3 regions of the Mesorhizobium sp. LNHC221B00 genome follow, and region 3 is predicted to be linked to each of the others. Evidence: predicted binding sites of a transcription regulator. Region 3 holds the regulator's gene; each other region holds the start of a gene.

Region 1 (11,073 bases), on a different contig from region 3:
CTTGCCAAGGAATGACGGCCCTTCGCCGATAATCTTCTTGTCTTCCTTGCCGACGACATCGAGATCGCGCCCCTCATAGGGCAGCGACAACAGGATGCGCCGCATCACCGCCAGCCGCGCACGGCGCTTGTCATTGGCCCGCACGATGATCCACGGTGCGAATTCCTTGTGGGTGCGCTCGAACATGGTGTCGCGCGCCTTGGTGTAATCGTCCCATTTGGTAATGCCGGAAATGTCGATCGGCGAGAACTTCCAGCTCTTCAGCGGGCTGTACCGGCGATCGTGAAAGCGCTCGAGCTGCGTTTCCCGGCCGATATTCAGCCAGAATTTGAAGAAGTGGATGTCGTCATTGACGATCATCCGCTCGAAATGCGGCGTGTCGTCGAGAAACTTCTCGTGCTGTTGCGGCGTGCAAAACCCCATCACCGGCTCGACGCCAGCGCGATTGTACCAGGAACGGTCGAAGGTGACGAATTCGCCCGCCGTCGGGAAATGGTCGACATAACGCTGGTAGTACCATTGTCCGAGTTCGGTGGGCGTGGGCTTGGTCAGCGCCACGTTGCGCGCCGTGCGTGGGTTGAGGTACTGGCGCACCACGAAGATCGTGCCGCCCTTGCCGGCGGCGTCGCGTCCCTCGAACAGCGCCATCACCCGCTTGCCCCTCGCCTGCAACCACGCCTGCGCCTTGACCAGCTCGATCTGCAATTTCTCGAGCGTCTCGTCATACTCGTCGCTTTTCATTTTCTTGTCGTAGGGATAGCCGCCTGCGGTCAGCTTGTTGTCCTCGACCCAATCTGGAAGCTCGGGATTCTCGATATCGAACTCCCGCTCCTTGCCGCCGATCCTGATTTTCAGCGGACCCGAAGTCGGCGCGGCGGAGTCTTCCTTGGCTTTTTTCATCGAGACGAACCCTTTTAAGCATCCGGACTCATGCTATTGGGAGCCTCCGGAGCGGTCCAGCGGAAGTTTCCGTCGCCGCACGACCGGTGGGGACGGCATAGGCGCGGGCACACGGGCGGATGACAGACCTGGACGCAGAGCAGAAAGGAATGGCACGGACCTTGGCCGTCAGGCTGTGGAACAGCCGCTGGCTGCTTGCGGCCGGTGTCGCGGCGGTTCTGATCGCCTTCGCCTTCGCGGGTATTTCCGCTTACGTGCTGGTGCCGGCGCTGCTCCTGCTGCTCGCGGCCGCGATGTTGCCGACGGCCGGTGCCCTCCAATCGGTTGAGGGTGCGGCGTCGATCGAAGCGATCGGCCTGCAGCGGCTCTCAGGCGAGTATCTGGCGGCGGCCGTCGCCGACCCGCTCATCATCTTCGACCATGCAGCCACCATCGTCCATGCCAACGCCGCTGCCTTCGCCGCCTTTGCCGGGATTGCGCCGGGCATATCGCTGTCGCTGAAATTCCGGGCGCCGGAAATGCAGGCCCTGCTGGACGGTGTGCTGTCCGGCAACGTCGCGTCGGATGTCGTCGACTATACCGAGAAGCTGCCGGTCGAGCGCGCCTACCGGGTCAGCGCGTCATCGGTCGGACACGGCACCGATCTTTACGTGCTGGTGTTCAAGGACCAGAGCGAAGCGCGGCGCATCGACCGCATGCGCGCCGACTTCATCGCCAATGCCAGCCACGAATTGCGCACTCCGCTGGCCTCTATCTCCGGCTTCATCGAAACGCTGCGCGGACCGGCCCGCAACGATCCGGCGGCGCGCGAGCAATTTCTGCAGATCATGCAGAACCAGACCGGCCGCATGGCGCGTCTGATCGATGATCTCCTGTCGCTGTCGCGACTGGAGATGAAGCCTTATCTCAAGCCGGGAACTGAGGTCGATTTGCGCCAGACCGTCGACAGCGTCATCGATTCCCTGGCCCCGCTGGCCCGTGAAAATAGCGTCGTCATCGAGCGCGATTTCGCCGACGGGCCGCTCGATGTGCCGGGCGACCGCGACGAGCTGTTCCAGGTTTTCGAGAACCTTCTGGAGAACGCCTGCAAATACGGCCAGTCGGGCGGCCGCGTCATCGTGTCGATCGCGCCCGGTGACGATGGTTCCGAACCCGGTGTCGACGTGACGATCAGGGATTTCGGCCCCGGCATTCCCGAGGAGCACATTCCGCGCATCACCGAGCGCTTCTACCGTATCGATGTCGAGACCAGCCGGACCCAGAAAGGCACCGGCCTCGGCCTGTCGATCGTCAAGCATATCCTGACGCGTCACAACGCCAGGCTGACGATCAGGTCGGAGGTCGGCAAGGGCGCCGCCTTCTCTGTTCATTTGCCGGCGCACTGATACTGCCCTAGTTTTCCCAGAGGCCGTTTCTTTTTTCTGTCATCCGGTTAGCGTATCAGCGGGGATTCGAAGGAAACGACTCAAGACATCCGTGGGAAGGCATTCGTCCATGCAGTCCGTGCACATAGTGAGCGCCTACGACGAGGAACTGAAATATCTGTCGAAGCGCATCGCGGCGATGGGCGGCCATGCCGAACGCATGGTCGAGCAGGCGGTCGCCGCCCTGGTCAACGCCGATCCGGGACTGGCCCAGAAGGTCATCCGTGACGACGCGGTGCTGGACGAGGGACAGCGCGAGATCGACGACAAGGCGATCATCATCATCGCCAGACGCCAGCCGATGGCGACGGACCTGCGCGAGATTGTCGGCGCCATCCGCATTTCCGCCGACCTCGAACGGGTCGGCGACCTCGGCAAGAACGTCGCCAAGCGCGTGGTCGCCGTCACCGACGGGCGCCAGCCGACCAGCCTGTTCCGTGGCCTGGAGGCCCTGGCCAATTTGGCGCTGACCCAGCTCAAGGAAGTTCTCGACGTCTACGCGTCGCGCTCGGTCGAGAAGATCGGTTTCGTGCGCGACCGCGACGACCAGATCGATGCCATGTACACGTCGCTGTTTCGCGAATTGCTGACCTACATGATGGAAGATCCGCGCAACATCACGCCCTGCACGCATCTCCTGTTCTGCGCCAAGAACATCGAGCGCATCGGCGACCATGCCACCAACATCGCCGAGACCATCTACTACATCGTCACCGGCGACCAGATGCCCGCGGACCGGCCGAAGGGCGACAAGACGGACAAGATAGGCCTTTCACCGCCACCGTCGGCGAAGTGAGTGCACTTTTTCTCGAACGCTTGATCATATTGCGCTAAACTATCCCGATGCCAGACGGGTTGGTTCCCCAGTGAGGGCAATGCTTTCGGGAGGCAGCGATGGAATATGTCCGGGAGTTCAAGCCCGCGCCGCCGCAGTCAGGCATCATCGCCTCCGGCGTCTATACCGCCGGGCGTCGCATTGCCGACATCCCGATCGAGGAAGCCGGCGAGTGGGCCAAGAAGTCGGGACACGTCGTCTGGATCGGGCTGCTTGAACCCGACCGGGAGCTTCTGTCGCGTGTCCAGGCGCAATTTCATCTGCACGAACTGGCGATCGAGGATGCCGAACATCCGCATCAACGGCCCAAGATCGAACAATATGGCGATGCGCTGTTCATCGTCGCCCGTACCGCGCAGCTGATCGAAGGACGTGTCACCTTCGGCGAGACGCATCTGTTCGTCGGCAGCGGCTACATCGTCAGCGTCAGGCACGGGCCTTCGACATCCTATGCCGCCGTGCGCCAGCACTGGGAAAGCTGCCCGCATTCGCTGGCCAAGGGCGAGGATTTCGTCCTCTATGCCATTCTCGACTTCATCGTCGACAACTACATGCCGGTGCTCGAGCAGATCGAGGACGAGGTCGAGGCGATCGAGGACAAGGTCCTTTTGAAGCCGATGACCGGCCCCGACATCGAGCGGCTCTATATGCTGCGCCGCGACCTCTTGCGCCTGCGCAATGCAGCGCTGCCGCTGGTGGAAGTCTGCCGCCGGCTGACCAGCGCCGACCTGCCGCAGATCCATTCCGCCATGCACCCGCTGTTCCGCGACGTGACCGACCACATCCGGACCGTCCAGGAAAAGATCGACAGCCTGCGCGAGGTGCTGGCTTTCGCCTTCGAGGCGAGCCTGCTGGTCGGTCAGAGCCAGGAAACGGCGATCTCGAAGAAACTCGCCTCATGGGCGGCCATATTGGCCGTGCCGACCGCCTTCGCCGGCATCTACGGCATGAATTTCACCGACATGCCGGAACTGAGGATGGAATATGGCTACCCGATGGTACTGGCCACCATCGCGCTGATCTGCGCGGTCCTGTACTGGCGGTTTCGCAAGAACGGGTGGCTGTGAAAGTAGGGCAGTAGGGCAGTAGGGCAGTAGGGCAGTAGGGCAGTAGGGCAGTAGGGCAGTAGGTTAAGGCGCTCACAAGCGCAGCTCAAAACATACTGCCCTACTGCCTTACTCCCCTATTCCCTTACTTACCTGTTCCGCCTCCGCTCCGCCGCCGGCTGGAACGCGACGCGGGCGTGGTATTTGCAGTAAGGGCCGGTTTCGGCGGCTTCGTTGCCGCAGAAATTGAAGTCTTCCGAAAGCGGATCGCCGTTCGGCCATTTGCAGGTTCGCTCGGTCAGTTCGACAAGCTGCAGATGCCGTGAGATCGGTACCACGACGTTCTCGACTGGCCGGATATAGTGCCGCGCCACCGGTTCGGCGTCGAACTGGGTCTGCAAGGCCGTCGCGCCGATTGATGTCGTGACGTGGCGTGACGCGCTTGCCGCCCGCGCCACCGATTTCTGAACGGTCGATCCCTGCGCCGTCTTCTTCTGGCGTGCCGGCGCCGCCGTTGCGCGCCCGCGGCCCGACAGTTTCAGCCGGTGCACCTTGCCGATGACCGCGTTGCGGCTGACCCCTCCGAGCTGCGCAGCAATCTGGCTTGCGCTCAGACCCTCCGACCACAGTTTTCTGAGAAGTTCGACCCGCTCGTCAGTCCAGTTCATGAGACCGCGCTCCTGCTAAGCGTGCGGCAATCAGAATCCACTCCCGACCCAGCACCACTGCTGGGGCAGACACCACATATATCTGGTGATTAGGTCCGCCGCACGAAATCTAGTTATTTCTCGACTACAACTACTCTATGCGCTGACTCGGTGACAAGAGTCCCAAGTGCAACACGAATCGGTTTTTTCGGTTTTCCCCAACTTGCCGCTCTCTTATGAGCCGGCGTCCTGTCAGGGGGCTTGCCGCGTGCCACTACGCGACGTTTTCGTTGACTTCATGGCCGAAAAACACGATAAGCCGCAAAGGCCGCCGCTTTGGCGGCTTTTTTGATTTTCCGGCACCGGAGAAGCATATAATGAGCGGTTCGGCGCTTTTCGAGACCTTTTCTCGCGCACCCCTGGCTTTCGACCATGGGGAAGGCTCCTGGCTGGTTACCGACAAGGGCGAGCGATATCTCGATTTCGCCGGCGGCATCGCGGTCAATTCGCTTGGCCACGGCCATCCGCACCTGGTCGCGGCCCTCACCGAGCAGGCAGCCAAGCTCTGGCACGTTTCCAACCTCTACGAGATTCCCGGGCAGAACCGGCTTGGCGAGCGGCTGGCCGATGCCACCTTCGCCGACAAGGTGTTCTTCACCAACTCCGGCGCCGAGGCGTTGGAATGCGCGATCAAGACGGCGCGGCGCTACCACTTCGTCAAGGGCCATCCCGAGCGCTTCCGCACCATCACCTTCGAGGGTGCTTTCCACGGCCGCACGCTGGCCACCATCGCGGCCGGTGGCCAGTACAAATACCTCGAGGGGTTCGGACCCAAGGTCGAAGGCTTCGACCAGGTCGGCTTCGACGACATCGATGCCGCCGAAAAGGCGATCACCCCGGAGACCGCCGCGATCCTGATCGAGCCGGTGCAGGGCGAGGGCGGCATCCGCCCGGTGCCTGCGCAATCGCTGAAGCGGCTGCGCCAGCTTTGCGACCAGCACGACCTGCTGCTGATCTATGACGAGGTCCAGTGTGGCATCGGCCGCACCGGCAAGCTGTTCGCGCATGAATGGTCAGGCGTCACGCCCGACATCATGGCCATTGCCAAGGGCATTGGCGGCGGCTTCCCGATGGGCGCCTGCCTTGCCACCGACGAAGCGGCCGTCGGTATGACCGCCGGCGTGCATGGCACCACCTTCGGCGGCAACCCGCTGGCCATGGCGGTCGGCAACGCCGTACTCGACGTGGTGCTCGAAGAGGGCTTCCTCGAGGACGTCCAGCGCAAGGCGCTGCTGATAAAGCAGGGACTTGCCGCCGTTGCCGACGAATTTCCCGAGGTCATCGAGGACATCAGGGGCGCCGGGCTGATGCTCGGCCTCAAATGCGCCATGCCCAATGCCAAGGTGAACATGGCATTGCGCGACCAGCACCTGCTGGCGGTTCCGGCCGGCGACAACGTCATTCGCCTGCTGCCGCCGCTCACCGTCACCGATGCCGAGATCCACGACGCGCTCGATCGCATCCGCGCCGGCGCCAAGGGCCTGGTGGAGGCGATCGCCTCCGCCGCCGCGAAGTAAATCCCGGAACCGTTGCCGATGTCACTTCGCCACTTCACCGATCTTTCCGCCGTTTCCGAAGGCGATTTGCGCTTCATGCTGACCGATGCAGTGGCGCGCAAGGAGCGCCTCAAGGCCGGCGAGCGCTCGAAGCCGCTCGAAGGCAAGGTGCTGGCCATGATCTTCGACAAGCCGTCGACGCGCACGCGGGTGTCCTTCGACGTCGGCATGCGCCAGCTTGGCGGCGAGACCATCATGCTGACCGGCACCGAGATGCAGCTCGGCCGTTCCGAGACCATCGCCGACACCGCCAAGGTGCTGTCGCGCTATGTCGACGCCATCATGATCCGCACCACCTCGCACGAACGGTTGCTGGAGCTGACCGAGAACGCCACCATTCCGGTGATCAACGGGCTGACCGACGATACCCATCCATGCCAGCTGATGGCCGACATCATGACCTTCGAGGAGCATCGCGGTCCGGTTGCCGGCAAGACCATTGCCTGGACCGGCGACGGCAACAATGTGCTGCATTCGCTGCTCGAGGCGTCGGCGCGTTTCCGCTTCAACCTCAATGTCGCCGTGCCCGAAGGCAGCGAGCCGGCGCAGAAGCATATCGACTGGTCGCAGGCGAATGGCGGCAAGCTGCACTTCACGCGCTCGCCTGAGGAGGCCGTCGACCAGGCCGACTGCATCGTCACCGATTGCTGGGTGTCGATGGGGCAGGAGCATCGCGCCCGTGGCCACAACGTGTTCTCGCCCTATCAGGTCAATGCCAAGCTGATGGCGAGGGCGAAGCCCGACGCATTGTTCATGCACTGCCTGCCTGCTCATCGCGGCGAGGAAGTGACCGACGAAGTCATCGACGGCCCGCATTCGGTGGTCTTCGACGAGGCCGAGAACAGGCTCCACGCCCAGAAGGCCGTGCTTGCCTGGTGTTTGGGCGCTTGACGTGTCCGGGTGCCTGAAGTGTCTGGGCGCTTGATCTGCGGGGCCGCGATGCCTATCTGCGCCGCATCACGCAAATCAAGCGCGTTTGGACGCATGCTCCCGAGAGGACGGCATGGCCGCGCCCCGGAGCTTTGTCATGTTGGAAACGTATCAAGTGACTGAACACCACCCCAAACTCGGCGAGTTCGGCTACGCCGGCGACGATCACGTCGTGCCCTTCGAGGTCGGCCCTCTCGACGTGCGTGGCCGCACGGTCCAGCTCGGGCCGATGCTCGACGCCATCCTGAGCCGCCACGATTATCCCGAGCCGGTCGCCCGCCTGCTCGCGGAAGCCTGTGTGCTGACGGTGCTGCTCGGCACTTCGCTCAAGTTCGAGGGCAAGTTCATCCTGCAGACCCGCACCGACGGGCCGGTCGACATGCTGGTGGCGGACTTCTCCACGCCCTCGGCGCTGCGTGCCTATGCGCGCTTCGACGCCGATCGGCTCGAGGCTTTGGTCGCGGTCGGCGAGACATCGCAGCAGACGCTGCTCGGCAGCGGCGTTCTGGCGCTGACCATCGACCAGGGCGCCCACACGCAGCGCTATCAGGGCATCGTTCAGCTTGACGGCGAAACGCTGGAAGACGCCGCGCGCACCTATTTCCGCCAGTCGGAACAGATCCCGACCGATATCAGGCTATCGGTGGCCAAGCTGTTGACGCCCGGCCCTGGCGGGGCGCGCGAGCAGTGGCGTGCCGGCGGCATCCTGGCGCAATTCCTGCCGCAATCGCCCGAGCGCATGCGCGTTCCGGACCTGCACGGTGGCGATGGCGATCCGCGCGAGGAAGTTCACGATCCGGCCGATAATTCCTGGCAGGAATTGCTGGCGCTGCTCGGCACCATCGAGCCGACCGAACTCATCGATCCGACGATCGGCGCCGAACGGCTGCTCTATCGCCTGTTCCACGAGCATGGCGTGCGCGTCTTCGGCGGCGTTCCCGTCGCCGACCAGTGCTCATGCTCGCGCGACAAGATCCGCGGCATCCTCGAGGGCTTTTCCGCGCAGGAGATCAAGGACAGCACCGAGGATGGCGGCATCCACGTCGCCTGCGAGTTCTGCTCGAAGCAATATGACTTCGACCCGGCGGAATTCGCGGCGCAATGAAGGAACCGGCTTTCTCTCCGTGGAACGGGGAGAAAGCCGCTAATTCACCGTCCGCCGCGTCCCTGGCAGGTCGAGGGAAAATGCCGGAATGGCGATGTCGAAGGTCTCGCCGCGCTTGTTGCGCATCGTGTAGCGGCCGACCATGATCCCTGACGGGGTCGAGAGCGGGCAGCCGGACGTATACTGATAGCTGTCGCCGGGATTGAGTTCAGGCTGGTCGCCGACGACGCCCGGCCCACTCACTTCCTCGACCCGGCCGGTGCCGTCGGTGATATGCCAATAACGCGCCAGAAGCTGCACGAACTCGTCCGACTGGTTGTCGATCGTTATCTGATAGCCCCAGACATAGCGGTTCTCCGAGGGGTCCGAGCGGTCCTCGAGGTAGAACGGCCTGACCTGCACTTCGATGTTGCGCGTGACGGCGCGATACATAAACGGCTCCAAACTGATCCGGTAATTTCGGCGCTCCCGGCGGGCAGGTCAACATGCGCGTCTTGTCGCGCCCGGCCTTGAAAGGCAGGTGCCGGCAAAGAATGTCATTTAAGTGACACAGGACAATGGTGGTGTGCGCCAAGCGGGCGACTCGACGCTCTGTCGAACTGTTGAAAACGGCCATAAAGCCGGCCGTCTTTTCTGGAGTGACCATATCTCGATGGAACTCACTCTCATAGCCGCCTCGCTTTCGACTGCTCTCATCCTCTCAAATGCCGCCAGCATTTCGCTTGCCGCTTCGCAGCTGAAGCGGCGAACCACGGTCGCCCCGCCCGGCGGCAAATCGCAGCCGGTGTCGATTGTCATACCATCGCGTGGTGTCGAGCCGTTCACGCACGAGACACTGGAGCGCGCCTTCTCGCTCGACTGGCCGCGCTACGAGCTGATCTTCTGCGTCGCCCATGCCGACGATCCGGTCGTCAAACTGATAAACAGGGCAATTGCCCGGTTTCCCAAAGTGCCGGCCCGGCTGTTGATCGGGGACGACCGCGTCAGCGCCAATCCCAAACTCAATAACTGCGTCAAGGGCTGGGAAGCGGCGCGCCACAACTGGGTCGTTCTTGCAGACTCCAACGTGCTGATGCCCAGGGATTACATCGAGCATTTGATGGCGGCGTGGCGGGCCGATACCGGCCTTGTCTGCTCGACGCCGATCGGCTCGCGTCCCGACGGTTTTTGGGCCGAGGTCGAATGCGCCTTTCTCAACACGCTGCAGGCCCGCTGGCAATATGCCGGCGAGGCGCTCGGCCTTGGCTTCGCCCAGGGCAAGAGCATGCTGTGGAACAAGCCGATGCTGGATGCCAGCGGCGGCATTCGCGCGCTGGCGGCCGAGATCGCCGAGGACGCCGCCGCGACCAAGCTGGTGAACGGCCTCGGCCTGCGCGTCAATCTCGTCGCTTCGCCCTTCGAGCAGCCGCTCGGCCGGCGCAGGCTTGGCGAAATCTGGTCGCGCCAGGCCCGCTGGGCGCGCCTGCGCCGCGTCACCTTTCCGCTGTTCTTCACGCCCGAAATCCTGACTGGCGCTGTGGTGCCGCTGGTGCTTGCGCTGGTTGCGGCGGCAGGCGCCGGCTTCAGCCTCTGGGCGACCGCGCTTGCCGTGTTGGCGGCCTTCTATCTTCCGGAGTGCGCCCTGGCCTGGTCCAAGGGCTGGTACCTGTCGCCGCGCATGGTCGCGGCGATCATGGTGCGCGACCTGATCCTGCCGGCGATGTGGACGCGCGGCTGGCTCGGCGGCGCCGTCGACTGGCGCGGCAACGCGATGACCATCCGCACCAAGGCGGCCGAACTGGAGGAGACGCCGTCAAGCGCCTGATCGCGCCTGCTCGACGGACCTACCTGACTGTCTTCCCTATTTGGCTGCCCTCAACGCCTGCGCGATGTCTTCCAGAAGGTCGTCGGTATCCTCCAGGCCGACCGACAGCCTGAGCGTACCTGGCCCGATGCCGAGTTCGGCGCGCGCCTCGTCGCTCAAATTCTTATGCGTCGTCGTCGCCGGATGGGTGATCAGGCTCTTGGCATCGCCGAGATTGTTCGAGATCAGAACGATGTCCAGCGCATTCTGCAAGGCGAAGGCCGCCTGCTTGCCGCCCTTGACGTCGAGGCAGACCAGCGTCGAGCCGCCCGACATCTGCTTCTTGACGATATCAGCCTGCGGGTGGTCGGCACGGCCGGGATAGATGACGCGGGCGATCTGCGGCTGCTCGGCCAGGAAATCGGCGATCCTGCCGGCGCTTTCCGTCTGCTGGCGCACGCGCAACGGCAGCGTCTCCAGTCCCTTCAGCAGCGTCCAGGCATTGAACGGCGACAGGCTGGGGCCGGTGTGGCGGAAATAGTCGTGCAGGTTCTCGTCGATCCACTTCTTGTCCGACAGGATAACGCCGCCCAGGCAACGCCCTTGGCCGTCGATGTGCTTGGTGGCCGAATAGACGACAATGTGGGCGCCGAGCTGCAGCGGCTTCTGCTGCAGCGGCGTGGCGAAGACATTGTCGACGACGAGCCGCGCACCGATTGAATTGGCAAGTGCCGCGACGGCTGATATGTCGACCACTTCCAGCGTCGGGTTGGTCGGGCTTTCCAGG
Region 2 (9,963 bases), on a different contig from region 3:
CTTCGAACTGATCGTCGAGACGGCTTCGGGCCGCAAGACCAAGAGCGAGGATTTTGGCTATGGCGACAACGAATTCGTGCCCTGGCATCTCGGCGCGACGCTCTAACGTCGACTGAATATCTGCTAGACTTGCCGGGCCGGATGAGGGCCGGCAACGGGGAGGTTGTGCATGGAAAAACGCCGCATCGGCCAGACAGCGCTGGAGGTCACCGAAGTCAGCTTCGGCGGCGCCGCGATCGGCGGCCTTTACCGCGCCTGTTCGCGCGAGGCGGCGATGGAGACGCTGCAAGGCGCCTGGGAGGCGGGCTTGCGCTATTTCGACACCGCACCCTTCTATGGTTTCGGCCTGTCGGAACGGCGCTTCGGCGATTTCCTGCGCTATAAGCCCCGCGTTTCCTACGTGCTGTCCACCAAGGTCGGCCGCCTGTTCCGCCCGGTGCCCGAGGACCAGGTTCCCGACCATTCCTATGTCGATCCGCTGCCCTTCGCGCTCGACTACGACTATTCCTATGACGGCATCATGCGGTCGGTCGACTTCAGCTATGCCCGGCTTGGCCTGAACAAGATCGACATCCTCTATGTGCACGACATCGGCACCTACACGCACGGCGTCGAGAAGACCAAACTGCACTTTCGCCAGTTGATGGACGGTGGCCTCAAGGCGCTCGAGGAGCTGAAGCGGTCGGGTACGATTTCCGCCTACGGGCTCGGCGTCAACGAGGTCCAGATCTGCCTCGACGTGATGCGCCGGGCGCCGCTCGACTGCATCCTGCTCGCCAGCCGCTATTCGCTGCTCGATCGCAGCGCGGAAGCCGAATTGCTGCCCTTGTGCCGGGCGCAGCAGACATCCCTTGTCATCGGCGGCGTGTTCAACTCCGGCATATTGGCGACCGGGCCCGTACAAGGCGCGCATTTCGACTACCGGCCCGCCAACCGCGATATGCTCGACCGTGTCGACGCCATGGAGAAGATTGCCGGCGAAGGCGGCTACCCGCTGGCCGCCGCCGCATTCCAGTTTCCCCTGCACGAGCCAGCGGTCGCTACCGTGCTGACCGGCACCGCCAAGCTGGCGAACCTGACACGAAACCTCGAACTGCTCGACATCGACGTGCCGGGGACGGAATACGCCAAATATCGTCCCTACACCGTGGTCCAGGATCTGACGTGAAGCCGGTATCCGCACCGTTATGCCGTCAATGGCAGACCCAGCTTCACAAATCCGCGACCTCGCATGAAGAATGAATATTCCATATTGACTGACACATGGAATTAATATTCCATGTGTTCCCAGAACGGAACGGGAGCTTCTGGCTGCATTTGGGGAGGAGCGGCGTGTGAATGTGTCTTCGCCCGAGGTCGGGCGCGAAACACCGCTTGCATCGGCCGGATCGATGCACTATCAAAACAGCGTAAATGTTTTTTATTGATAAAGTTCTGTTTGGGCCACGCCTATCCGAACGGAGCTTCCGTAACGTTCACCGGGCGACTTAGGGAGGATCCTATGAAATTCGTAACCAGCATTCTCAACCGCCGCGCCGTCATGGCGCTGGCCGCGGCGTCCATGCTCGCCGGCGTCATGCATTCGGCGCCGGTTTCGGCGGCGGACGTGACGATTCCGATCATCGTCAAGGACACCACGTCGTTCTACTGGCAGATCGTGCTTGCCGGCGCCCGCAAGGCCGGCAAGGATCTCGGCGTCAACGTGCCGGAACTCGGCGCCCAGGCTGAAACCGACGTCAACGGCCAGATCTCGATCCTCGAGAACGCCGTGGCCGGCAGCCCGGCCGCCGTCGTCATCGCGCCGACCGAAGCCAAGGCGCTCGGCAAGCCGATCGACGAGGCGGCGAGCAAGGTCAAGATCATCGGCATCGACTCCAGCGCCGACTCCAAGGCCTTCACCTCGTTCCTGACCACCGACAACGTCCAGGGCGGCCGCGTCGCAGCGGACGGTCTTGCGGCGGCCATCGGCGCGGCCAATGGCGGCAAGGTGGAAGGCAAGGTTGCCTTGATCACCGCACTGCCCGGCGCCGGCTCGCTCGAGCAGCGCGCCCAGGGCTTCAAGGAACAGCTCAAGGCGAAGTATCCCGGCCTTGAACTGGTCGCCGACAAATATGCCGACGGCCAGGCCACGACCGGCCTCAACATCGCGACCGACCTGATCACCGCCAATCCGGACCTGAAGGGCATCTTCGCGTCCAACCTGATCATGGCGCAGGGCGTCGGCCAGGCGATCGCCGAGAACAACCTTGCCGGCAAGGTCGGGCTGATCGGCTTCGACAGCGACGAGAAGCTGATCAAGTTCTTGAACGACGGCGTCATTTCCGGCCTCGTTGTCCAGGATCCGTACCGGATGGGCTATGATGGCATCAAGACCGCGCTCGCCGCCTCGAAGGGCGAAAAGGTCGAAGCCAATGTCGACACCGGCGCCAACCTCGTCACCAAGGCCAACATGAAGGATCCCAAGATCGACGCGCTGCTTAATCCGAAGCTCTAGCATCGGTACAGCCGCACAGTTTCCGGGGCCTGGTGCCCCGGAAACGACAGTCATATAGCTTGGAAATCCGTCAGCCTGGGCTAGGCTGCCTCAGCGGGCGTTCAAGAGCCTCGCGGCGTGCCAAATCGTGAGGCCGGTCTGGGAAGCCAGTCTCGGAGGCCCATTTGGGAGGCCCATTTTGGGAGGATTGTCATGACATCGACGGCGCAAGACCTGCACCCTGCTCCCGTTCTGGAGCCCGGCAGGACGATCCTGGAACTACAGGGGCTGGAGAAGAAGTATCCTGGCACCCATGCGCTGAAACCGGTGACCCTCGCGTTCAAGGCGGGTGAGATTCACGCCATCGTCGGCGAGAACGGTGCCGGCAAATCCACTCTGATCAAGCTTCTGACCGGCGTCATGCCGCGCACCTCGGGTGAGGTCATCTGGGAAGGCAAACCGGCCGCACTCGAGACCCCCCATGAGGCGATGGCGCTCGGCATCAATGCCGTCCACCAGGAAGTCGTGCTCTGCCGCCATCTGACCGTCGCCGCCAACATGTTCCTCGGCGAGGAGAATTCGCGCTTCGGCATCCTGCAGCAGCGCGCCATGGTCAAGGAAGCACAGAAGATTCTCGACGATCTCGGCTTCGACCTGCCGGCGCATGTCGTGCTCGGCGACCTCACCATCGGCCAGCAGCAACTGATCGCCGCCGCCCGCGCCACCGTGCGCGGCACCAAATTCCTCATCTTCGACGAGCCGACCGCCTACCTGACCCGCAAGGAGGCCGACCAGCTCTTCACCCTGATCCGCAGGCTGAAATCCGAAGGCGTGACCATCATCTACATCAGCCATCGCATGGAGGAAGTGTTCGAACTCGCCGATCGCGTCTCCGTGCTGCGCGACGGCACGCTGGTCGGCACCAGGAACATCGCCGAGACCAACGACGCCGAACTGGTCAAGCTGATGATCAACCGCTCGATCGAGCAGATCTACCACAAGGAGCATTTCACCCCGGGGGCAGCGATCGTCGAAGCGCGCAACCTGTCCGGCAAGGGGTTTGAAAATATCTCGATGATGGTTCGCGCCGGCGAGATCGTCGGACTCTACGGCCTGATCGGCGCCGGCCGCAGCGAATTCGTCACCACCCTCTACGGCCGCCATCGCAAATCGGCCGGCCATATCCTGTGGGAAGGCAAGGACGTTCTGGTCAATTCCGAGCACGACGCGATCAGGCTCGGCATGGCGCTGGCGCCTGAAAGCCGCCGCGATCAGGGCCTCTGTCTCAATCTGCCGGTCGGCTTCAATCTCAACCTGCCGATCTACAAGCGCATCTCGAACAATCTGCTGATCTCCGGCGTGCAGGAAAAAACCCAGGCCGACCGCCAGATCGCCGATCTCAGGATCAAGACGCCGACGCGCAATGCACTGGCCTCCAGCCTGTCGGGCGGCAACCAGCAGAAGATCGTCATCGGCAAATGGCTGGCGCATGGCGCCAAGCTGTTCATCTTCGACGAGCCGACGGTCGGCGTCGATGTCGGCACCAAGGCCGAGATCTATCGCCTGTTCAGCGCGCTCTTGTCGAAGGGTGCCGGCATTATCCTGATCTCCTCCTATCTGCCGGAAGTCTATGAGCTTGCCGACACGCTGCATGTGTTCCGCCGCGGCAAATTGGTGGCGACACACGGGTTCCGCACCGCCGATCACGAGGAAATTCTCACTCAGGCGCTCGCCGAGAAACAAGAAAAGCTGGGAGGACAGATATGAGCACCGAGGCGATTCCTGCTGAAAAACCGAAGCGCAACTACAACGCCTTGTTCGGACTGACACTGCTGGCGCTGCTGGTGCTGCTGTGGGTCATCCTGTCGCTATCGACATCGAGCTTCGCCTCGGCGAACAACATCTCGAACCTCTTGCGCCAGGGCTCGATGATCGCCATCCTGGCTGTCGGCCAGACCTTCGTCATCATCACCGGAGGCATCGACCTCTCTGTCGGCGCCGTCGTCGGCTTCGCCACCGTCATTGCGGCGATGCTGATCAATGCCGGAATACCAGTGTTCCTCGCCATTCTGATCACGCTGCTGGTGGGCGTCGCCATCGGCCTGTTCCATGGTTTTGGCATCGTCAAGATGGGGCTGCCGCCCTTCATCATCACGCTGGCTACGCTGACATCCTTGCGCGGCATCGGCCTTCTGATGACCAACGGCAACTCGATCTCGATCAACAACGATGCCTTCCAGGTATTCTCGCGCAACTCCTTCCTCGGCGTCCCCAATCTGTTCTGGATGGTCATCCTGGTCGGCATCCCGGCCTATGTCTTCCTGCATCACAGCCGCTGGGGCCGCTATCTCTTCTCGGTCGGCTCCAACGCCGAAGCCTCGCGCCTGTCGGGCGTCAACGTCCAGCGCACCATCTATATGGCCTACACGCTGTCGGGTCTGTGCGCTGCCTTCGTCGGCGTGCTGTTGGCCTCGCGCATCGGCATCGGCAATCCGACCCAGGCCGAGGGCTGGGAGCTGCAGGCGATCGCGTCCTCGGTGATCGGCGGCACCTCGCTGTTCGGCGCGGTCGGCTCGGTGCATGGCCCGCTGCTAGGCGCCTTCATTCTCGCCACCATCAACAACGGCGCAAACCTGTTGAACGTCAACGCCTTCTGGCAACGCATCATCACCGGCGTTCTGATCATCGTCATCGTCTATTTCGACGGCCTGCGCCGCCGCGGTGGCAAATGACCCGCCACTGAAATTGGTCGCCGGCGCGCATCAAAGATGGGCCGGCGACTTCATGACCGACTGGATTGAAAGCATGAAAGCCGTCGTCTGCCGCTCGCCCGGCGAGCTTGTCCTGGAAGATCGCCCGGCGCCAGGAGCACCCCCAGCCGGCTGGGCGCTGGTCGCGGTCAGCCATGTCGGCATCTGCGGCACCGATTATCACATCTTCGAAGGCAAGCACCCGTTCCTCGCCTATCCCCGCATCATGGGCCACGAAGTGTCGGGAACGATCGTCGAGGCCGGCGAAGGCGTCGACTTGGCCCTTGGCGAGCCGGTCGTCATCAATCCCTATCTGTCCTGCGGCAAATGCATCGCCTGCCGGCACGGCAAGCCGAATTGCTGCGTCAGGATCGAGGTGCTCGGCGTCCATCGCGACGGCGCCATGTGCGAAAACATTCTTGTCCCGGCTCAAAATCTCTACCCGGCGAACGGCCTGTCGTTGGCGGATGCCGCCGCCGTCGAATTCCTGGCCATCGGCGCGCATGCCGTGCGGCGCTCACGCGCCGATCCCGGCGCCCGCACGCTGGTCATCGGCGCCGGCCCGATCGGCCTCGGCACCGCCATCTTCGCCCGCATCGCAGGGCTCGACGTGACGCTGCTCGACATGAGCGGCGAGAGACTTGCCTTCGCCGCAACCGAACTCGGCTTCAAGACCCTCGACGGCTCGCGCGGCGCAGTGCCCGATCTGGTCAGGGACGCGACATCAGGCGAAGGTTTCGACGTGGTCTTCGACGCCACCGGCAACACCCGGTCGGTGCAGTCGGCCTTCGCCCATGTCGCCCATGGCGGCACATTGGTGCTGGTCAGCGTCGTCAAGGACGACATCGTCTTTTCCGACCCCGAATTCCACAAGCGCGAGATGACGCTGGTCGGCAGCCGCAATGCCTTGCGCGCTGACTTCGACCATGTCGCTGCCTCGATCCGCAACGGTGCGGTGCCGCTGGCCAAGCTCGTGACCCACCGCACATCGCTCGACGATACGCCGCGCGATCTCGCCCGCTGGGCGCATGAGAAATCCGGCCTGATCAAGGCCGTGATCGAGGTGGGTCATAACATGGCAGAGCCCGGCCCGAATTGACGACGCTCCGCGCAACGTCGACCCCCACGGAGTGGGGGAAGGCGGCCCTCAAATGCGCCGCCGCTGACAAGTGAACGCGACCGAGTTGGGCTGATGTCAGCGTGAGCCAGATGATCACGGTCTCGTATAACGCCGGCACTTCCTACAGCGCCGACAGTTTAAGCTCCACCCGCTCGGCCGAGAAACGCGTCTCGGAAAACTGGATCGGCTGGCCGTCAGGCGTGACGTTGACGGCGACCGTGACCAGCACGATGGCACCCGGCTGCAGGCCGAGATCGGCAAGGTCGCCCGCATCGGCGTGGCGCGCCGACAGCACGGTCGATTGCCGGAGATAATCGTCAATGCCGAAACGCATCAGCGACGCGGTGATCGAGCCGGTTTGCGCCATGGCCTTGTCGATGCCGGCAAAGCGCCTGGCATCGAACCAGCTGGCCGCGCGCGACACCGGCCGGCCATCTGCTTCGCCGCGCGTCTCCAGCCTTATCACCTCGGCGTCCCTGGCCAAGCCAAGACCCTCGGCGACGCGCTGGCTGGCCGGCTCGACCGAGGAAGCCAGCAGCACGGTGTGCCGCTCCGACGTCTGCCCTTGCAGGCCTGTCGAGAAGCGGGTGCGCGCGCCGATCGGATAGGACAGCCGCTTGCGCGACAGCACGAAGGTGCCGCGCCCCTGCTCGGCCCGCAGCACCCCTTCCTGGACGAGGGCTGATATGGCGCTGCGCACTGTGTGGCGGTTGACGCCATAGCGCTCGGCCAGCGCCACCTCCGGCGGCAGAGCCGTATTCTCGGCGAAATCGCCGATGGCGATCGCGTGCAGGATCTTGTCGGCGATCTGCCGCCACAGCGAAACGCCGCTGCGCCGCTCGATGCCGTCAGCCGCCATCTGCCCAATCATGACTTGCCCCACCCAGCTTCTGTCGCCCCAGCCTTCATGACTTGTCACGCACCCGTCATGGACTCGCGTTAGGTAATATGTATAATTTGTATGGTTGTCTATATCAATAGACAAATTTACCAAAGAGGAATGCTGCTGATGCGAGGACAGGAAGCCCGCGACCAGGCGGGGCGCAAAGCCGCCATGGCAACGCTGGCGCAATCCAGCGGTGATGACATCGTCCGGCTCTGGAACGAGGCCGGGCTGCCTTCGGAGGCTGAATTGCTGCGTGGCCCCGAGACCGGGCTGGTGACGTTGCGCGGCCGCATCGGCGGTGGCGGCGCGCCCTTCAATGTCGGTGAGGCAACGGTCACCCGTGCCACCGTCCGCCTGCCGTCGGGACAGGTTGGCCATTGCTACGCGCTTGGCCGCGACAAGCAAAAGGCCAAGCTGGCGGCAATAGCCGACGCGCTGTGGCAGGACCCTGCCCGCCGCGCCGAGGTCGAGACCCGGCTGATTGCGCCTCTGCAATCCGCCTTGGCCACCGCCCAGGAGAAACGCCGCGCCGAGACGGCGGCAACAAAGGTGGATTTCTTCACCATGGTTCGCGGAGAAGATTGATGGAGATCGCAGCGCAATCGATCGAAGGCGGTTTCGCCGATCCGGTTTTCAACGCCCAAGCGGTGTTCCGCGCGATCATGGACGCCATGGCGCGGCCGGGCAGCGTGCAGCCCTTGCCGGTCCTGGCCCGCCCGCCGGCACCGCTCTCGGCAACAGCCGGCGCCATCGCGCTGACGCTCTGCGATAACGACACGCCGCTCTGGCTCGATCCCGCCCTGCACGCCTCCGCCGCGATCGGCTCCTGGCTCGGCTTCCACACCGGCGCGCCGCTGGCCAACACGCCAGCCGATGCGCATTTCGCCTTCATCGCCACGCCCGCCGAGATGATGGCGATCGACGGCTTTTCGCAGGGAACGCAGGACTATCCCGACCGTTCGACCACGCTAATCCTGCAGGTCGGCGATCTCGTGTCAGGGACCCCGCTGTTGCTTGGTGGGCCGGGCATCGAAACCAGTGCAACCATCGCGCCGGCGCAGATGCCGCGCCATTTTGTCGAGCAGTGGAAGCAAAACAATCAGCGCTTTCCACGCGGCGTCGACATCATCCTCGCCACATCGGAAGGCGTGGCCTGCCTGCCGCGCACGACGCGCATCAAGACGATGGAGGCCTAGGATGTATGTCGCGGTAAAAGGCGGCGAGGCCGCAATTGCCAATGCCCACAGCTTGCTTGCCGATCGTCGGCGCGGCGACCGTTCGGTGCCCGCGCTTCGCCTAGACCAGATCGTCGAGCAGTTGGCGCTCGGCGTCGACCGGGTGATGAGCGAGGGTTCGCTCTACGACCGCGAACTCGCCGCGCTCGCCATCGTCCAGGCGCGCGGCGACATGATCGAGGCGATCTTCCTGGTGCGCGCCTATCGCACCACACTGCCGCGCTTCGGCTACTCGAAGCCGATCGACACCGGCGCCATGCGGGTCGAGCGGCGCGTGTCGGCAACCTACAAGGACCTGCCCGGCGGCCAGTTGCTTGGACCCACCTTCGACTACACCCACCGGCTGCTCGATCCCGAGCTTGCCGCCGGCGCCGAGGTCGCCGCGACCTTGCAGCGCGAGACGGAAGCGCAGGCGATGCCGCGCGTCTCGGCGATCCTCGCCCGCGAAGGCCTGATCGAGCCGGATGGCGAGATGCCGCAGGACCATGTCCCCGGCGACATCACCCGTGAGCCGCTGGAATTCCCGATGGCGCGCGACATCCGCCTACAGGCGCTGTCGCGCGGCGATGAGGGCTTCCTGCTGGCGCTCGGCTATTCCACCCAGCGCGGCTATGCCCGCAACCACCCCTTTGTCGGCGAAATCCGCATCGGCGAGGTCGAGCTGGAGCTCGACGTGCCCGAACTGCCTTTCGCGGTGCCGCTCGGCAGCGTGCGCGTCACCGAATGCCAGATGGTCAACCAGTTCAAGGGCTCGGCCAAGGCGCCGCCGCAGTTCACCCGCGGCTACGGTCTCGTCTTCGGCCAGAGCGAGCGCAAGGCGATGGCGATGGCGCTCTGCGACCGCGCGCTGCGCGCCTCGGAACTGGGCGAGGACGTCGTTGCCGCCGCCCAGGACGAGGAATTCGTCATCTCGCATTCCGACAATGTCCAGGCGACCGGCTTCGTCGAGCATCTGAAGCTGCCGCACTATGTCGACTTCCAGGCCGAACTCGACCTCGTGCGCCGCATGCGCGCCGAGTATGAGGCCCGCGAAAATCCGATGACGAAGGACGAGAAGAAGGAGGCGGCGGAATGACGACGCAATCGACCGACATCGCCACCTATAACTTCGCCTATCTCGACGAACAGACCAAAAGGATGATCCGCCGAGCGATCCTCAAGGGCATCGCCATCCCCGGCTACCAGGTGCCGTTCGCCTCGCGCGAAATGCCGATGCCCTATGGCTGGGGCACAGGGGGCGTCCAGGTCACCGCCTCGATTATCGGCCCCGACGATGTCCTGAAGGTCATCGACCAGGGCGCCGACGACACCACCAACGCGGTCTCGATCCGCGCCTTCTTCAAGAAGGTCGCCAATGTCGCCGTCACGACCGATACCGCCAGCGCCACCATCATCCAGACCCGCCACCGCATCCCCGAGCATCCACTGACGGCGGGCCAGGTGCTGGTCTATCAGGTGCCGATCCCCGAACCGCTGCGCTTCCTCGAACCGCGCGAGAC
Region 3 (11,073 bases):
TGGCGCCTTGCGAGATCAGGCTTTCGACATCGGTGAGCTGCTTGCCGGGATTGGACTGCGCGTCGGCGGAGATGTACTTGTCGCCGGCGGCCTCGATCGCTTTTTTCATCGCGGCCTCGTCGGTCTTCCAGCGCTCTTCCTGGAAGTTGGACCAGGAAACGCCGATGACCTTGTCCTTCGCCTGCGCGACCGACGCAAGCGTCAGCGACATGGCGACACCCGCCAGGATGGCGGCTGTGAATTTCTTCATGATATTCCTCCCTGCGCCGCGTATAGCGCGACCAAACTGACCCTAAGGCCGGCACAAAGACCCTATTTTTTCGAGCCTCGAAAAAACACTGGTCCATCGCCGGAACACTGTCAACAATGATTCTGATGGATTTTGAGGTGCCGCGGACTTTTTTCGAGCTCCGGAATAAATAATGACGGCGTGCGGCGCTTCTGCCAGTATTTGGCGGCTTCGCTGGCGGCCTTCGGGAGGCACGAAAGGCCGCGGCGACCGGGAGGATGTGGGTGAACATGTCGGTCGGAATCCGCCACGACGATCTGCGCCGGCGCAACCGCGCCATGGTGATCTCGGCCGTGCGCCGTGCCGGTCAGCCTTCGCGCACCGAGATCGCCGCCACCACCGGCCTCAGCCACTCGACCATCTCGGCGATCTCCTCCGACCTGATCGGCGAAGGCGTCCTGACCGAGGGCAAGCCGAGCGAGGCCGGGTCGCTGAAACGCGGCAGGCCGCAGGTCGGCCTTACCCTCAACCCGGAGGCGGCGGCGGTGATGACCGTGGTGCTGTCGCTGAATTTCCTGTCGGTCGCCGTCATCGACTATGCCGGCCAGGTGATATCGGAGGAACAGCGCCGGCTGGACACGCTGACCATGTCGCGCGAGGCGCTGATCGGCGAATGCGTCGCCATCGTGCGGCGCCGCATCGACGATCCCGACATCGATGTCCGCAGCGTCGCCCGCATCGCACTAGCCATCCAGGGCATCACCGATACCGAGGCGCGCGCCATGCTGTGGTCGCCGATCACGCCGCAGACCGACATCGCGTTCGCCGACATATTCGAGGCCGAGTTCGGCATCCCCGCCACCATGGAAAACGACTGCAACATGATGGCGGTGGCGCTGCGCTGGCGCGATCCCGAGCGCTACCGCGACGACTTCATCGCCATTCTGCTGTCTCACGGCATCGGCATGGGCCTTGTGCTGAAGGGCCAACTGTTCACCGGCACCCACTCGTCGGGTGGCGAATTCGGCCACATGATCCACCGGCCGGGCGGCGCACTCTGCCGCTGCGGACGGCGCGGCTGCGTCGAGGCCTATGCCGGCAACTACGCCATCTGGCGCAACGCGAGACAGCTTGGCGAGGACACCGAACCGGTCGACGTCAGCGACGCCGACATGCGGGCGCTGGCGGCCTCGGCGCGCGACAAGGACGGGCCGGAGCGCCAGGCCTATCGCAAGGCCGGCGAGGCGCTCGGCTATGGCCTCGGCAGCCTGTTCGCGCTGATCGATCCCGCCCCCGTCGCCATGGTCGGCGTCAGCGCCGCCGCCTTCGACCTGATCGAGCCGGCATTGCGCGAGGCGATTGCCCAGACCGCCGGTGGCCAGCACTCGAAATCGATCTCCTTCGACACCGAGCCTAACGAACTGCCGCTGATCCGCGAAGGCTGCGCCATGCGCGCACTGACCTTCGTCGACCAGGAAATTTTCGCGCCGGGCGTGCAGGCGAGAGCAGGCGCGGCTGGGAAGAATGTTGCCTGAGCAAGGCGCCGGGATGTGTTGAGATTCAGGTCAGGCCGAGGCGAGAATGGTGGATTCCGAGAACCGGAACGGAGCGGACATTTGGGTCCGTGAGTACCGGAAGCGCAGGAAGCCGCCATTCGCAGGCCGGCATCACCTGAATATCAGCATATCCCCTAATCTTCCCGGATCGCGTAGCCCGCCCCACGAATCGTGCGGATCACATCCGGCATGCGGCCATTGTTGACCGCCTTGCGCAGCCGCCCGACATGCACGTCGACGGTGCGCTCGTCTATGTAGATCGTCTCGCCCCAGACATTGTCGAGCAGCTGGCTGCGCGAGAACACCCGGCCGGGATGGCGCATCATGAATTCGAGCAGGCGGAACTCGGTCGGCCCGAGCCGGATCTCGCTCTTCTTGCGGTAGACACGGTGCGATTCGCGGTCGAGCACGATATCGCCGACCTTGAGCACGCTGGACAGCACTTCAGGTTTGGCGCGGCGCAGCAGCGCCTTGACGCGTGCCATGAACTCCGGCGTCGAGAACGGCTTGACCAGATAGTCGTCGGCGCCGGTCGACAGGCCGCGCACGCGGTCGCTCTCCTCGCCCCGCGCGGTCAGCATGATGATCGGCAGCCGCTCGGTCTCGGGCCGCATCCGCAGGCGCCGGCAGAGTTCGATGCCGGACACCGCCGGCACCATCCAGTCGAGCACCAGAAGGTCGGGCACGTTCTCCTGCAGGCGGATCTCCGCCTCGTCGCCGCGCGTCACCACCTCGACTTGGTAGCCCTCGGATTCCAGATTGTAGCGGAGCAGCACCCCTAGCGGCTCCTCATCCTCCACCACCATGATGCGTGGCGCGATCATCGGCTGGTCACCCCTGCTATGCCGCCGGCGCCGACATCGCGGTTTCGTCCTGCTTCGGGCGATTGGCGGGCAGCTGCGTGCCGGTCAGCACATAATACGCATTCTCGGCGATGTTGGTCACGTGGTCGCCGATGCGTTCGAGGTTCTTGGCACAGAACAGAAGATGCGTGCAGGCGGTGATGTTGCGCGGATCTTCCATCATGTAGGTCAGCAGTTCGCGAAACACCGAAGTGTATTTGACGTCGATACGCTCGTCGTCGGCGCGCAGCTTGGCCAGTGCGGCGGCATCGCGCGCCGCATATTCCTCGATGACACCCTGAACCTGGATCAGCACCAGCTGCGCCATCGCGTCGATGGAGTGCGACAGGTCGCGCGGCGTGGCGGAGAGCCCGACCGTGCCGACGCGCTTGGCGATGTTCTTGGCAAGGTCGCCGATGCGTTCGAGATCGCCGGCCATGCGGATCGAGCCCACGACATGGCGCAGATCGTCGGCCATCGGCTGGCGCTTTGCGATCAGCGTGATGGCGCGGTCGTCCAGCTCGCGCTGGCGCGCATCCATGATCGCGTCATCGGAGACGACGCGTTGGGCGAGCGCATTGTCGGAGTTCAGCAGCGCCTTGGTGGCACCGCCGACCATCGAGCCGGCGAGGTCGCCCATGTCGCTGATCAGCCTGCTGATCTGTCCGAGATCTTCGTCGAAGGCTGCAACCGTGTGTTCGGCCATGATCCTGGTCCTCGTATGCGTGCGATCAGCCGAAGCGGCCGGTGATGTAGTCCTGCGTGCGCTTCTCGCGGGGCGACGTGAATATCTTCTCCGTCTTGTCGAACTCGACCAGTTCGCCCAGGTACATGAAGGCCGTCTGCTTCGACACGCGCGCCGCCTGCTGCATGTTGTGGGTGACGATGACGATCGTGTAGTCGGCCTGCAATTCGTCGATCAGCTCCTCGATCTTGGCGGTCGACAGCGGATCGAGCGCCGAGGCCGGCTCGTCGAGCAGGATGACTTCCGGCTTCACCGCCACGGTACGGGCAATGCAGAGCCGCTGCTGCTGGCCGCCCGAAAGGCTGAGGCCGCTGGCATTGAGCTTGTCCTTGACCTCGGTCCAGAGTGCTGCGCGCTTCAGCGCCTGTTCGACGCGGCCGTCCATCTCGGCCTTGCTGATCTTCTCATAGAGCCTGACACCGAAGGCGATGTTCTCATAGATCGACATCGGGAACGGCGTCGGCTTCTGGAACACCATGCCGATCTTGGTGCGCAACAGGTTGAGATCCTGCGAGCGGTCGAGAACGTTCTTGCCGTCGAGCAGCACCTGGCCCTCGGCTGTCTGCCTGGGATAGAGCTCGTAGATGCGGTTGAAGACGCGCAGCAGCGTCGACTTTCCGCAGCCCGACGGTCCGATGAAGGCGGTGACGCTGCGTTCGGGCAGCGACAGCGTGATGTCCTTCAGCGCCTTCGACTGGCCGTAGTAGAAATTGAGGTTCTTGACCTCGATCTTTGCCTTGGCGGCTGCCTCGGCGGCGATCGTCATGTCTGGAGACAACATCTGGCTCATTTGTCCTCTCTGCGTCCGGTCAGGCTGCGCGCAAAGATGCTGAGCGCGAGAACCGTCAATGTAATTATGAGTGCGCCGGTCCAGGCCAGCTGCTGCCATTCCTCGTAGGGGCTGAGAGCGAACTGGAAGATGGTGACAGGCAGGCTGGCCATCGGCGCGTTGAGATTGCTCGACCAGAACTGGTTGTTGAGCGCGGTGAACAGCAGCGGCGCCGTTTCGCCGGAGATGCGGGCGATGGCCAGCAATATGCCGGTGACGATGCCCGAAAGCGCGGCGCGGTAGGCGACAGAACGGATGACCACCCAGCGCGGCGCGCCGATCGCGGTGCCGGCTTCGCGCAAGGCGTTGGGCACCAGATTGAGCATGTCCTCGGTGGTGCGCACGACGACGGGGATGACCAGGATGGCCAGCGCGACGGCGCCAGCGATCGCCGAGAAGTGCCCCATCGGCCGAACCATCAATTCGTAGACGAACAGGCCGATGATGATCGACGGCGCCGACAGAAGGATGTCGTTGATGAAGCGCACAATGGTGGTGAGCTTCGAAAAGCGGCCGTATTCGGCCATGTAGGTGCCGGCCAGCACACCGATCGGCGTGCCGACAATGATGCCGATGACGGTCATCACGATGCTGCCGTAGATGGCGTTGAGCAGGCCGCCGGCGTCGCCGGGCGGCGGGGTCATTTGCGTGAAGACCGAAAGATTGACGCCCGACAGGCCCTTGTAGAGCAGGGCGCCGAGAATGAGCGCCAGCCAGGCAAGGCCGATGCCCGCCGCGGCGACGCACAGCGTCATCATCACGCCATTCTTGCGCTTGCGGCTCTGGTGAAGCGACGTGGCTGTCGACATCGGTTCAGGCTCCGGTGCGGGCGTCGATGCGCATCAGCATGTAGCGTGCGATGGCAAGGATCAGGAAAGTGATGACGAACAGGATCAGGCCGAGCGCCACCAGCGAAGACGTGTAGAGATCGCCGACCGCCTCGGTGAATTCGTTGGCGATGGTCGCGGAGATCGTCGTTGCGGGCGCAAACAGCGACGTACTGATGCGGTGGGCGTTGCCGATGACGAAGGTCACCGCCATGGTTTCGCCGAGCGCGCGGCCAAGGCCGAGCATGACGCCGCCCATGATGCCGATCCGAGTGTAGGGGATGACGACGCGGCGGGTCACTTCCCAGGTCGTGCAGCCGATGCCGTAGGCCGATTCCTTCAGCACCGGAGGCACCGTGTCGAAGACGTCCTTGGTGATCGAGGTGATGAAAGGCAGCACCATGATGGCGAGGATCATCGACGATGTCAGCAGGCCGATGCCGTAGGGCGGGCCGGCAAACAGGCTGCTGAGGCCTGGGATACCGTGGAACACGCTGATGATGAACGGCTGCACCGTGGTCTGCAGGAACGGCGCCAGCACGAACAGGCCCCAGATGCCGTAGATGATCGAGGGAATGCCGGCCAGCAATTCCACCGCCATGCCGATGGGGCGCCGCAGCGGGCGCGGGCAAAGCTCGGTGAGGAAAATGGCGATGCCGATGCCGAGCGGCACGGCGATCAGGATGGCGATTGCCGAGGTGATGATGGTGCCGTAGATCGGCGCCAGCGCGCCGAATTTCTCCGTCACCGGGTTCCAGCTTTCGCTGGTCAGGAACGAGAAGCCGAAGGTCGAGAGGGCCTGCCAAGAGCCGGCAAACAGCGAGATCGCGACGCCGCCGAGCAGCACCAGCACCAATATCGCGGCGGCGCGGGTCATTGCGTGGAAGATCGCGTCTGTCAGCGCAAACCGCCTGACGATGGCGTCGCGCGAACCTCGGATGGCTGGCAAGGCTTCCTGGACAGCGCTCATGTCAAGCTCGGCTCTTTCGAGTTGAAGGAAAAGGAGCGCCGCGGGCGCGGCGCTCCTCCAGAGATGTTACTCGCCGGCGTAGACGGGCTTGCCGTCGGCCTGGATGTCGGTCTTCCACGAAGCCTTGATCAGGTCGACGACGCTGTCGGGGATCGACACATAGTCGAGCGCCTTGGCGGTTTCCTTGCCGTCCTTGTAGGCCCAGGCGAAGAATTTCAGCGCTTCGCCGGTGGCAGCAGCGTCATCGGGAACCTTGTGGATCAGCACCCAGGTCGAAGCAGCGATCGGCCAGGTGGTGTCGCCGGGCTCGTTGGTGATGATGACGTTGAAGTTCTTGGCAGTCTTGAAGTCGGCGTTCGAAGCGGCAGCGCCGAAGGATTCGAGCGACGGCTCGACGACCTTGCCGGCTGCATTCAGCATCTTTGAGTAGGACAGGTTGTTCTGCTTGGCATAGGCGTATTCGACGTAGCCGATGCCGCCGTCGGTCTGCTTGACGGTGTTGGCAACGCCTTCGCTGCCCTTGGCGCCGACGCCGGTCGGCCATTCGACGGCCGTGTCCGAGCCGACCTTGTCCTTCCAGTCGGGCGAGAGCTTAACCAGGTAGTCGGTGAAGTTGAAGGTGGTGCCCGAGCCGTCCGAGCGGTGCACGACGGCGATGGCGGTCGACGGCAGGGTTAGGGTGGGGTTCAGCGCCTTGATCGCGGCATCGTCCCAGGTGGTGATGGCGCCGAGATAGATCTGGGCCAGCGTCTTGCCGTCGAGGACGAGTTCGCCCGGCTTGACGCCGGAGAGGTTGACGATCGGCACGATGCCGCCCATCACCATCGGGAACTGCACGAGGCCGTTCTTTTCCAGATCGGCATCGGACATCGGCTTGTCGGTGGCGCCGAAGGTCACGGTCTTGGCGATGACCTGCTTGATGCCGCCGCCGGAGCCGATCGACTGGTAGTTGAGGCCGATGCCGGTGTCTTTCTTGTAGGTGTCGGCCCACTTGGCAAACACCGGATAGATGAAGGTCGAGCCGGCGCCTGAAAGGTCAGCTGCCATTGCCGCGGAAAGGGTGATGGTGGACGCCGCAGCCATTGCAATCGCAACGGCCGCCGAGCGGATGAAATGTCTCATGTGGCCTGCTCCTGTTCGGAAGATGGTCTCTCGGCGCCATTTCTTGCCAGCGCCCGCTGAGGCCAATAGCCTTCGATTATAACAGTCGCATGACAGTTTCATGTCAGCCCGGTAACGCGTTGCCGAAGCCGGCAAAGGCGGTAGCGCGGCTGGTTCGCGGCCCGATCCGAGTTTGTCCCCGGAATCATGGGCTTGGGCCGTCCGTAGGCCGCAGCCACCGCCGGATTCGACGGGGCCTTCAAGGATGAAGAAAATCCGGACGGGAGTGCGTTGCTCGAGGCCAGAGCGTGTCGTGGCCGGGCCATCGCCGAAAACAGGTCCGTTGGGGTAGAGTGACGCTGTTCCTTGCCGGCGGTCGCTGCTCCCGCCCGTAACTGGATGAGCGGAATTCGATGTTGCCATTGTCCCGGCTAGGCACAGTCTTTGATATGGTGCGATCGCACCATAGCCATTGCACGCGGGGGTAGCAGGGAATCTCCTACTGATTCCCTCGGCTTGCGTCGTCAGATGCCGCGAATCCGCGACGCGGTGCTATCCCGCGTTGCGCTGCACCTGGCGGCTGGCGCCGACCCAGCGCTCGACCTTCTCCAAGAGGGCCCTGGGGCTGATCGGTTTGGGCAGATAGTCGTCCATGCCCGCTTCCAGGCATCGTTCGCGATCGCCCTTGAGCGCATGCGCGGTGACGCCGACGATCGGCACATGCGTGCCGGTTTCTTCCTCCAGCCGGCGGATCGCGGCCGTCGCTTCGAGACCGCTCATCTCCGGCATCGAGACGTCCATCAGGATCATGCACGGATTGAGCTTGCCGAAGGCGTCGAGTGCCTTGCGGCCGTTGCTGACGATCTCGAAGCCGTAGCCGGTCTCGCCAAGGATCTGGGTGAAGACCATCTGGTTCACCTCATTGTCTTCGGCCACGAGGATATCAAGCCTCTGTCCGTCACCGCCGACGGCCGGCAGCCTGGGACGAACCGGCGGTGGCTGCAATTGCGCGCGCTGTTCGGACAGCGCCAATTGCGGCCGCTGAGGCGCGTCGGGCCCCTCGCCTGCCGATGGCTGGGCGGCGTGGCCAACCGTGGTGTGGCGATGGCGCTGGACGGTCGCGACCAGCGTTTCCAGCAGCACCGACGAGCGCGCCGGCTTGATCAGCTGTGCATCGATGCCGAGATCGCGGTAGCTGGTGTTGGCAAGCGACTGGTCGACCGAGGTCAGCATGATGATCGGCGTGTTGGCGAGTCCCGCGGTGTTTCGCACGATGCGCGCCATTTCGGCGCCGCTCATCCCAGGCATCTGGTAGTCGAGCACGACGCAGTCGACCGGTACGCCATAGGCCGCGGCGGCGATCAGCACCTTGAGCCCCTCGGCGCCGCTTTCGGCCGCGCAGGAATCGAATGTCCACGACGTCATCTGCTCGGTCAGGATGGCGCGGTTCACGGCATTGTCGTCGACGATCAGCACGCGAGCGCCGGTCACATCCACCGGCATGATGCGCTGCCCGTTCTGCTGTTCGGCGCTGGGCAGCGTCACCTCGAACCAGAAGGTCGAACCCTTGCCCTCGGCGCTCTCGACACCGATTTTGCCGCCCATCAGCTCGACCAGCCGCGAGGTGATGGCGAGACCAAGCCCGGTGCCCTCGTGCCGCCTTGTCGAGGAGGTGTCGACCTGGCTGAATTTCTCGAACACCAGCTTCAGTTTTTCCTCGGGTATGCCGATCCCGGTGTCGGTGACCGAGATCGTCAGCCTGGTTCCGGTCGGCATCCGTTCGCCGGTCACGTCGACCAGCACATGACCTTCGTCGGTGAATTTCACCGCGTTGCCGAGCAGGTTGGTGACGATCTGCCTGATGCGGCCGACATCGCCGATGAACAGGCTTCCGAGCCTCGGCTCGATGCGCACGATGAGTTCGAGATCCTTTTCCTTGGCGCGTGTCGACACCAGCGTCGCGACGTCCTCGATCGCCTCCGCGAGATTGAAGGGCGCCGGATCGAGCACCAGCTGGCCGGCATCGATCTTGGAGAAATCCAGGATATCGTTGATGATTGTCAAAAGCGCGTTGCCCGATTTGACGATGATGTCGGTGAACGTCTTCTGCTTTGGATCGAGATTGGATTTGGCCAGGAGTTCTGCCATGCCCAGCACGCCGTTCATTGGCGTGCGGATCTCATGGCTCATGTTGGCGAGGAATTCCGACTTGGCGCGGTCGGCGAGCACCGCACGCTGGCGCGCCTCGCGCAATTCGGCCTCGCGCATCTTCAATTCGGTGATGTCGGTGGTTGATCCGATCAGATAGAGCGAACCGTCGGACGCGATCATCGCGCCCTTTCGGGCGAACTGGTGGCGCACGCTGCCATCGGCAAGCGTCACCGTCTCCTCGATCTCCTGGGTTTCGCCGGTGCGCAGCACCGCCAGGTCGCCGGCGACGAAGGCCTCGCCGTCTGGCCCGAATATCTCGACGTCGGTCTTGCCGATCGCCTCTTCCTTGCCGAGACCGGTAAGGTCGCACCAGCCCTTGTTGACGTAGAACTGCCTGAGGTCGGAGCGCTTGGCGTAGATCGACACCGGCACGTTGTCGATCAGGCTGCGGAACACCTCGTTCTCGCGCATGCTTTCTTCCAGCGCCCGCTCGCGCGCCTTGACATCGGTGATGTCGGTGCTGGAGCCGACAAGGTGCACCGAGCCGTCGCTGGCCACCAGGCGGCTCTTGCGCGTCATCAACTGCCGCACCGTGCCGTCGCGATGGGTGACCGGCTCCTCGACCTCGCGCACATTGCCGGTCGCCACGACATCGGCGTCGTCATGGCTGAAGCCTTCCGCTTCCTTGGCGCCGAACAATTGCCAGTCGGTTCGGCCGATGACGTCTTCCTTGGCGAAGCCGGTCAGCGCGCACCAGGCCTTGTTGACGAATTCGATGTTCAGGTCCTGCGCCTTGATGAAGGCGGCCACCGGCAGCTCGTCCATCACGTGCCGGAACAGATCGATCTGGCGCATCGAGTCGCGCAAGGCGGCCTCGCGGCTCTTGAGGTCGCTGATGTCGACGCGCACGCCGATGAACGTGCCGTCATCGGTGCGCATGTCGTAGACCTGGTACCAGCGTCCATCCGCATTGAGACGCTCATAGGAAGAATTTGGCAAACGGTAGCGCCTCAGCATGCCGTCGAGCCAGCGTTCGGTATCGACCGCATAAAGGCTGTCGACCACGGCATCGCCGCTCGAGCGGAAATAGCCGACCTCGTGACCGAACTCCAGCGCCTCTCGGAAAGTGCGCCCAGGCTGCCAGTATGGCTTCAGTGCCGGCAGCGAATCCTGCAGCTTGCGGTTGGCAAAGACGAACTTGTCATCTCGGTCGTAGATGATGACGCCTGCCGGCAGCGATTCCAGAACGGTTGCAAGGTTTTTGCGGGCATCCTCGGCTTCCGTCTCGCGGCCCTTCATGTCTGTGACATCGACATAGGAAATGAGCCGCTTGCCACCGGCCAGCGATGCCAGTGAGGCGACCAGCGTGCGCCCGTCATTGTGCGGCAATTGCCTGGAGCCGGCGACGCCGGCCCTGATCTCGGCTTCGCGCTCGGCGACATGGCGCTGCCAGGCAGTCTCGTCGGCACCGAAAGGATCGATGGCACGGCTGGCTTCCATCAGCTCGCGGAAGCTGGAGCCGATCCCGGCGCGGTTTGGATCGATCCTCCAGAAGTCATGGAAGGCGCGGTTGATCACCTCCGCGCGCATATCGGCATCGAGGACGAGCACGCCGATCGGTATCGAATCGACCATCGTGCGAAGGTTGGCGAGGCTTTGCCAGGAAACGTCTTCGTCCTGTTTCGGCGCCATCTCCTCGAAGGCGGCGGCCAGCGCGGTGACGTTGCGGCCGATGCCGCGATAGCCGGCAAATTTTCCTTCGCTGTCGAAGCGTGGAAAGCCTGACGTCAGCACCCAGCGGCAGTCGGCGCCGCCGCCCTTCA

Evidence for each region. The regulator PhoB, encoded in region 3, activates phosphate uptake and scavenging genes when phosphate is short. The targets are predictions, from matches to a motif close to TGTCATNNANCTGTCAT.
Region 1: the regulator PhoB is predicted to act here: its motif matches at 9,038-9,054, upstream of X741_RS157220 (ceramide glucosyltransferase).
Region 2: the regulator PhoB is predicted to act here: its motif matches at 7,257-7,273, upstream of phnF (phosphonate metabolism transcriptional regulator PhnF).

Annotation. Positions count from the first base shown of each region.
Region 1 covers NZ_AYWR01000005.1:279,698-290,770, reverse strand. The annotation lists gene ppk2 (polyphosphate kinase 2) at 1-900, opposite strand, end outside; gene X741_RS157180 (ATP-binding protein) at 1,020-2,285, shown strand; gene phoU (phosphate signaling complex protein PhoU) at 2,395-3,120, shown strand; gene X741_RS157190 (magnesium and cobalt transport protein CorA) at 3,219-4,226, shown strand; gene X741_RS157195 (GcrA family cell cycle regulator) at 4,355-4,873, opposite strand; gene X741_RS157200 (aspartate aminotransferase family protein) at 5,230-6,429, shown strand; gene argF (ornithine carbamoyltransferase) at 6,448-7,359, shown strand; gene X741_RS157210 (Hsp33 family molecular chaperone) at 7,472-8,503, shown strand; gene apaG (Co2+/Mg2+ efflux protein ApaG) at 8,543-8,935, opposite strand; gene X741_RS157220 (ceramide glucosyltransferase) at 9,156-10,307, shown strand; gene X741_RS157225 (O-succinylhomoserine sulfhydrylase) at 10,344-11,073, opposite strand, start outside.
Region 2 covers NZ_AYWR01000017.1:1,095-11,057, reverse strand. The annotation lists partial or broken gene X741_RS01000000167050 (altronate dehydratase family protein) at 1-106, shown strand, start outside; gene X741_RS145840 (aldo/keto reductase) at 170-1,168, shown strand; gene X741_RS145845 (ABC transporter substrate-binding protein) at 1,502-2,494, shown strand; gene X741_RS145850 (sugar ABC transporter ATP-binding protein) at 2,687-4,240, shown strand; gene X741_RS145855 (ABC transporter permease) at 4,237-5,205, shown strand; gene X741_RS145860 (zinc-binding alcohol dehydrogenase family protein) at 5,279-6,322, shown strand; gene phnF (phosphonate metabolism transcriptional regulator PhnF) at 6,465-7,214, opposite strand; gene phnG (phosphonate C-P lyase system protein PhnG) at 7,353-7,814, shown strand; gene phnH (phosphonate C-P lyase system protein PhnH) at 7,814-8,425, shown strand; gene X741_RS145880 (carbon-phosphorus lyase complex subunit PhnI) at 8,427-9,539, shown strand; gene X741_RS145885 (alpha-D-ribose 1-methylphosphonate 5-phosphate C-P-lyase PhnJ) at 9,536-9,963, shown strand, end outside.
Region 3 covers NZ_AYWR01000004.1:178,386-189,458, forward strand. The annotation lists gene xylF (D-xylose ABC transporter substrate-binding protein) at 1-250, opposite strand, end outside; gene X741_RS159070 (ROK family protein) at 520-1,764, shown strand; gene phoB (phosphate regulon transcriptional regulator PhoB) at 1,920-2,609, opposite strand; gene phoU (phosphate signaling complex protein PhoU) at 2,626-3,333, opposite strand; gene pstB (phosphate ABC transporter ATP-binding protein PstB) at 3,359-4,162, opposite strand; gene pstA (phosphate ABC transporter permease PstA) at 4,159-5,010, opposite strand; gene pstC (phosphate ABC transporter permease subunit PstC) at 5,015-5,998, opposite strand; gene pstS (phosphate ABC transporter substrate-binding protein PstS) at 6,065-7,120, opposite strand; gene X741_RS159035 (PAS domain-containing protein) at 7,652-11,073, opposite strand, start outside.